2 regions of the Herbaspirillum sp. Her4 genome follow, and region 1 is predicted to be linked to the other one. Evidence: riboswitches for the same ligand, from Rfam matches in the RefSeq annotation. Region 1 holds a riboswitch; the other holds the start of a gene.
What was found. Region 1 has a riboswitch for cobalamin ahead of ACWFUC_RS19390 (CbtB domain-containing protein). Riboswitches for the same ligand answer to the same signal wherever they lie in the genome.
Positions count from the first base shown of each region.

Region 1 (3,274 bases):
GCCGCCACACCGTGCTGGCGGCGCTTCCTCTGCATGTGCTGGTACGCCTGCAGCCAAGCGGCAGCAGCACCGCCCGGGTGCTGTGCGAGCCGGTCAAGGCCGGGCCGGCTGCCGGTGCGCAGGCCATGGTGCTCTACCTGTCTGCCTTTGATGCGCATCTCGATGCGCTCTGGCTGGGTCTGGCCGTGGAGGATTACCAGGTACTGCCGGTGGCGTCCTTTTCCCCCGATGAACTGGTGGCGCGTCATCAGGGCCACTTGCCGTACTGCCTGCATCTGGCATGGGGCGCGCACGATGGCCGCATCGCCGTGCGCGCGCAGGGCGACCCGGTGCGGCTGTCGTCGGCGCGCGTGGCCCAGGTGTCGGCGAGCATCGACAGCATCCCGCTGGACATTGGACTGGCCGATCTCGAATGCCACGCCCGGCTATGGGAGTGCGCCGGTCTCTACGCCCATGCGGAGACAGCGGCCCGGCTGGAACAACTGAACCCGCAGCAGCGCCACCGGCATGCCGAGCGGGCCATGGAGCGCATCCCGGGCCGTACTGAACCGGGCCGGGAAATCAACCAGATCGCGCTGTATGACGCCGAATCGGCGCAATGGCACTTCGTCGCCCTCGATTTTCTTGCCGAGATGGTCGCCGGGCCGCGCTGAGGCCGTCGCGAGGCGACATCGGCCTTCCGGCATTGGCACCGGGCGCACAACAGGGCGCACGCCGTCCATGGCAAGTGACTTGTTCCTGCTCATTGAGAGTTTTCTGATATCCATGGCATTGCCCTTCTGCAACCATGGTGGCCGGTTGTGTTTCTGCTGCAGCCGATCTGATCCGCCGTCTGTTGAAGGAGCTGTCAATGATTTGCTTCCTTGCCCATGCCTCTCCCTGGAAGAAGTGCGCGCTGCGCTGCCTGCCCTTGGTCCTGCTGTTCGTCTGTCTGGCGGCGCTGCCCGGTCCGCCTTCGCCGCCCGAAGAAGTGCTGGCCAGTTGCCTGGCCGTAGACCATTTTCCCCTCAGCCGGGTCAGCATCGATCCGGTCGCAGGGCGGGTCGAGGTGATGGAAAGCGGCCCGGCATCCCCCTACAGCCTGTATCTGCCCGATGGCGACAATCGCCAGTGGCGCATCGGTTATGCCAGCGGCAAGCCCCCCGGACGTGACTATCTGTTCGTCAATTCCCATCGCGGCTACCTTGACCGGGCCATCGGCCTGTCACCGGAGCGCGCCCCCCGGCTGTCCCGCCCGCAAAAGGCCTCGTTTGCCGTGCTGGGCTTCCTGGGGGATCGCTACCTGTGCCTGATGGAAGTGCACGGGCACGGTCCCCGGTCCGGCCAGCGCTCGGTGTACGTGGCGCGCATTCCCACCCGCATGGGGGCGGAAATGAGCCTGTATTACAAGCTGGCGGCTTCGCCTGCCTTGCCGCAACTGCCGGCTGCTTCCTCCAGTGCTTCCCCCTCATCCTCCTCACCGCTCCAGCCCGCCTTGCCCCGCTGACGTTGCCGCCAGCCCCGTACAGGCTGACAATGCAGGTTGCCCAAGCCCGCCCCCGCCTTTATACTTCGCCCCTTAGCATTGCTTCTGGTATTCCTGTGCGCAGCCGCGCCTGGAATTGAAACGGGAAGCCGGTGCGGCCGGTGCCACAGCACCGGGCCAAAGCCGGCGCTGCCCCCGCAACGGTAAGCGAGGAAGGACACGCACTACGCCACTGTGCCCCGCGCATGGGAAGGCGCCTGTCCCGAAGCCCCAGGCTTCCCCTCGCCAGCCCGGAGACCGGCCCGAGGCAAGTTCTTGAATGCATCGCGGAGGGCGATCATGCGGAAAGCTTCCATCATTTCCCGCTGGTGTGAACCGGTGCCGTCAGCCGACGGCGGGATTGTGCTTGGGCGCTCGCCGTGTGGCTTCCTTCGTTTCATCCACCTGTCAAGGAAAGCGCATGTCCACTCCCTCCGGTCTCGACGCTCGTCACACCGCTGATTCTTCCTCTTCCAGCCGCTCCGGCAGCCAGGTCTGGCGCGACCGCATCGCGCCCTCGCTGCTGGCCTTCGCGCTGGGCGTGGCGCTGATCTACGGCGCCGGCTTCGCCTCCAAGGTCGAGCTGCACAATGCCGCCCACGATGGCCGCCACTCGGCCGGTTTCCCCTGCCACTGAGGAGCGGACGATGAACTGGACCGTGTTCCGGCGCATGGCATCGGCTGTGGTGGTGGCAGGCGCTTTATCGGGCGTGCTGCTGTCGGGCGTGCAGCAATTCCAGGTCGAAAAGATCATCCTCAAGGCAGAGGAATATGAAAAGGCCGGCGAATCGGCGGCCCCCGCGGCCGATGACCACGCCCACGAACCCGCCGGCCAGGCGGCTGCGCACGAGCACTCGCATGCGAACGCACATGAGCACGAACACGCGCATGACGCCAATGCCTGGGAGCCGGCTGACGGCGCCGAGCGCACCGGCTACACCGTGCTGGCCAATGTCAGCATGGCGGTCGGTTTCGCCCTGATGCTGGTGGCGGCCTTTGCCCTGAGCGGACGCCAGATCAGCTGGCGCAGCGGTCTGCTGTGGGGCCTGGCCGGTTATGGCGTGTTTTTCGTCGCGCCCTCGCTGGGCTTGCCGCCGGAAGTCCCCGGTACCCTGGCCGCACCGCTGCAGGCGCGCCAGCTCTGGTGGGTGATGACCGCCGCCATGACGGCGGCCAGCCTGGGCTTGTTCGTCTTCACCCGTGGCTGGCTGTGGAAGCTGGCTGGCGTCATGCTGCTGGTGGTGCCGCATTTCATCGGCGCTCCTCAGCCGGAAGTGCATGGCAGCGTGGCCCCGGAAGAACTGGCACAGGCCTTCATCCGCGCCACGGCGGCAGCCAATGCGGTGTTCTGGCTGGCGCTGGGCGGGTTGACCGGTTTCTTCTATCGCCGCTTCGGCTGATGGGCCGGCCCTGACGGGCCCCTGTCCGGCGTTGCTGCGCCGGGGAAAGTAAAGCATCAAAGCCATGAGAACTCATCATCGTCACGTGCTCATGTGCGTGGGTCCGCGTTGTACCGACAACGGCGTGCTGGCCGAAGCCATGTTCGGCGTACTGGGCGATCAGATCGACGCCCGCCCCGAGCTGCGTGTCAAGCGTACCCGTACCCACTGCATGGTGGCCTGCAAGGCGCAGGCCCCGGTGGTGGTGGTCTATCCCGAGGGCGTGTGGTATCGCTGCGAGGATGCCGCCGCCATCGAGCGCGTGGTGGTGGAGCATCTGGAAGGCGGACGCGAAGTGAGTGACCTGGTCTTCCATCGCCTGGGCAGCGGC
Region 1 is NZ_CM176330.1:4,285,705-4,288,978, reverse strand. It holds gene ACWFUC_RS19400 (hypothetical protein) at 1-653, shown strand, start outside; gene ACWFUC_RS19395 (hypothetical protein) at 851-1,486, shown strand; cobalamin riboswitch at 1,555-1,785, shown strand; gene ACWFUC_RS19390 (CbtB domain-containing protein) at 1,926-2,141, shown strand; gene ACWFUC_RS19385 (CbtA family protein) at 2,152-2,904, shown strand; gene ACWFUC_RS19380 ((2Fe-2S) ferredoxin domain-containing protein) at 2,969-3,274, shown strand, end outside.

Region 2 (3,274 bases), 470 kb from region 1:
GAGGCGGGCGTTGCGGTCGAACTCGATTTCATCGCGCAGGTACAGCGCCTTCGAATGCTGGGAGGCATCGCTGTTGCCATAGCTGGCATTGGTGGCCGAACTCCATTCGGCCAGGTCCACACCGGCAATGGCTTCGTTCTTCCACAGGCCGCTGTCGAGCACGTGACGCAGGCGCGGCGAGAACTGGGTGGTCCGGATGTTGGCTTGCGCGGTGGAGCCGCTGCTGACATAGGTGGAGCGCGAAATCTTCTCCCGATGCGACAGCTCGGCCGCCACGTCGAAGGCACCGAAGCGGCGCTCCAGAAAGGCGGTGATGCTGTCATTGTCATAGGAGCCGTGATCCAGCGGCTTGCTGGTCTGGCGCGCATTGGCGTCATATTGCGCCTGGCTCAGGCTGCCCGGCAGGCCGAAATCGGCGCGCGACAAGTTGGCGCGCAGGCCGAAGCGCCAGTCGCTGGCGAACCACTGCACCGTGGTACTGAAATTTTCCTGATCGGACTTGCTGTTGTCGCGCCAGTTGTCGGCATGCGACTTGGCATAGCTGGCGTCGATGGACATGTTGTCCCAGCCGCGCGAAACCGCTGCCCGGCCGGCGCGCTGACCGTTGCTGCCGACTTCGCCGATCACGGTTCCGCGCACGGTATTGGCCTGCGGGCGGCGCGTGATGATCTGGATGGTGCCGCCGGTAGCGCCGCTGCCATACAGCACGCTGCTGCCGCCGCGCACGATCTCGATGCGCTCGATGGTCTCGATGGGGATCGCCGACAGCAGCGGCGTGGCCAGTTCATTCTCGGAAATACGCACGCCATCGACCAGCACCACCATGTTCTGGTCGCCATTGGTGCCGAAGCCGCGCAGGTCCAGCGGGAAGTCGCGCGGGCCGGACAGGCTCTGGCGCCCGTAGACGCCGCCCAGCTTGCGGATGGCTTCGTTGGCGTTGTCGATGCCGGCTTCGCGGATCTGCTCGGCGGTGATGACGGTGGCAGCGACCGGCGGGAATGCCGGATCATTGGGGAAGCGCGAGGCCGAGACCACTACCGCCGACAGCGGCTGGCTGGTATCGGCGGCGTGGGTCGAGGCAGCGAAAGCCGAAAGAATCAGCGCACTGGCAGTGCGCAGGGCAATACGGGGGCGAGGACCGCCACAGCGGGCCTGGAAATAAGCGATATGCATGAAAAATCAGGTCAAGAATCTGTGCAGCCAGCCTCCCCGCGGGCCGCAATCAACGGAAAACCGCACCAGTATTGGTTGTGCGGGCTCCTCCTGTTCTGGCCGGTCTCCGGACTGCAGGCATGACCATCGGCCTTCCCATGTGGCGAAGTGAACGTTCGCGCAAAAACACAGTGGCGTGGAAGAGGTCTCGCCGGCGAGACGTGACGCATCGTCACATCGTCGCCGGCACCTGGTTACCGTTGCGGGGGCAGTACACCTTGGCTGACCGCCCTGCTGGCTGCAGGCGGCCTGGCGCGTGTTTCCCGTTTAACTGCCGGCGAGGACACGCCGGCGGGCACCAAAACCGCGCCATTGTAGGCGTGCGGCGTACACGCCACAAGCCGCAGCACCCAGATGATGTAAATCAGCACAAGCGGGACAGCCGCAATTGCTTTCAGGAAAAAGCCGGATAAAATCCATCCTCAGCAGTGATATATAGAAAAAATTCGATTTTTCTATCAAAAAACATTTGAATCGCGGTTCTTGCCAATTTTTTGTGGTGGGGCCGAAAAATTGAAACAAATGGGGGATTTCACTCGCTGTTTGGCCGATGAGATCACGCCAAGCGGTCCTATACTCGGCGCCATGGCATCGTCGACCGGCGGACCCTTGCGTGGTCGGCCGGCCTCACTGTCATCCTGAACGTTGTCGTGGTCTGCGGGCCTTCAGAGACTGCCTCTGGCTGCCGATATCTGTCTGATATCGGGGCGGTGGTAGTGGCTGTGCCTCCCGGAACGACGCATTAGATCCGCCTACGGGCAACTTTGCACAGCAGTGCGCCGACGAGCGCACACCTTTGTTGGGAGAATCAGTAATCATGAGCGACGACGTTGATCTGGAAGCATTGTTTGACGAAATTTCCTCGCAGACGCTACCGGGCATGACTGCCGAACCGGCTGCCGCTGCCGCCGCCCCCGCCGCCGCCGGCACCGAAGAAGCGGCTGCAGGCGAACAGGAGGACCAGAGCGACAAGCCCATGTACGAACGCCTGGGCGGTATCGTGCGCCTGCTGCACGACTCCATGCGCGAACTCGGCTACGACCGCTCGCTGACCGACGTGGCCGAGCAGATCGGCGACGCCCAGAGCCGTCTGGAACACATCGCCACCCTCACCGAGCAGGCCGCCAACAAGGTGCTCAATGCATTGGACTCCGGCATGCCGGCCCAAGACCGCCTGCAGGAGCAAGCCAAGGACATCAACGCGCGCTGGACCAAGCTGTATGCCGGCCAGATGAACATCGAGGAATTCAAGGCACTGGCGGGCGACTCGCAGAAGTTCTCCAATTCGGTGATGGAATCGACCGAGGCGGAAAAGGCGCGCATGCTGGAAATCATGATGGCCCAGGACTTCCAGGACATCACCGGCCAGTTGATCAAGAAGATCGTGGCCATCACCGCTTCCGCCGAGCGCGAGCTGGCGCAACTGCTGCGCGACAATGCACCGCCGGAAGTCAAGGCGCAGATCGATGCGGAAAAACCGGTAACCCTGATGAATGGCCCCTCCGTGGGCGGCACCGCCATGGGTCAGGACGATGTGGACGACTTACTCGATAGCCTGGGGTTCTAATGGATGACGAAATGCTCAAGGATTTTGTCGTTGAAGCGTTGGATCTCGCCACCAACGTGGAAGAGCACCTGCTGACGCTGGAACGACATCCTGATGACCTTGAAATCCTCAACGCGGTCTTCCGCGCATTCCACACCATCAAGGGTGGCGCCGGGTTCGTGAACCTGCCGGCCATGGTGTCGGCCTGCCACCTGACCGAAAACCTGTTCGATGCGCTGCGCACCGGCAAGGCCCCGGTCACGCCGCTGGCCATCGAAGCAGCGCTGCAGGCCAGCGGCTTCGTGGCCGACCAGTTGACCGAATTGTCCAACGGTGCCGCACCCGACAGCCTGGCCTCGATGCCGGCCGAACTGAAGGACATCCTGACCCAGGCCATCGAAGGCAAGAGCGAATCCACGCCGGCCCCTGCCCCAGCGGCAGCAGCGCCTGCCCCGGCAGCCGCAGCACCGGTGGCCGCGCCCGCAGCCGCCGCTGCAGTGGCCGCCGTCAGCGTCG
Region 2 is NZ_CM176330.1:4,760,294-4,763,567, forward strand. It holds gene ACWFUC_RS21510 (TonB-dependent receptor family protein) at 1-1,173, opposite strand, end outside; cobalamin riboswitch at 1,254-1,530, opposite strand; gene ACWFUC_RS21515 (protein phosphatase CheZ) at 2,030-2,779, shown strand; gene ACWFUC_RS21520 (chemotaxis protein CheA) at 2,779-3,274, shown strand, end outside.
Region 2: linked by a shared signal. The riboswitch ahead of ACWFUC_RS21510 (TonB-dependent receptor family protein) and the one ahead of ACWFUC_RS19390 (CbtB domain-containing protein) in region 1 are both predicted to bind cobalamin.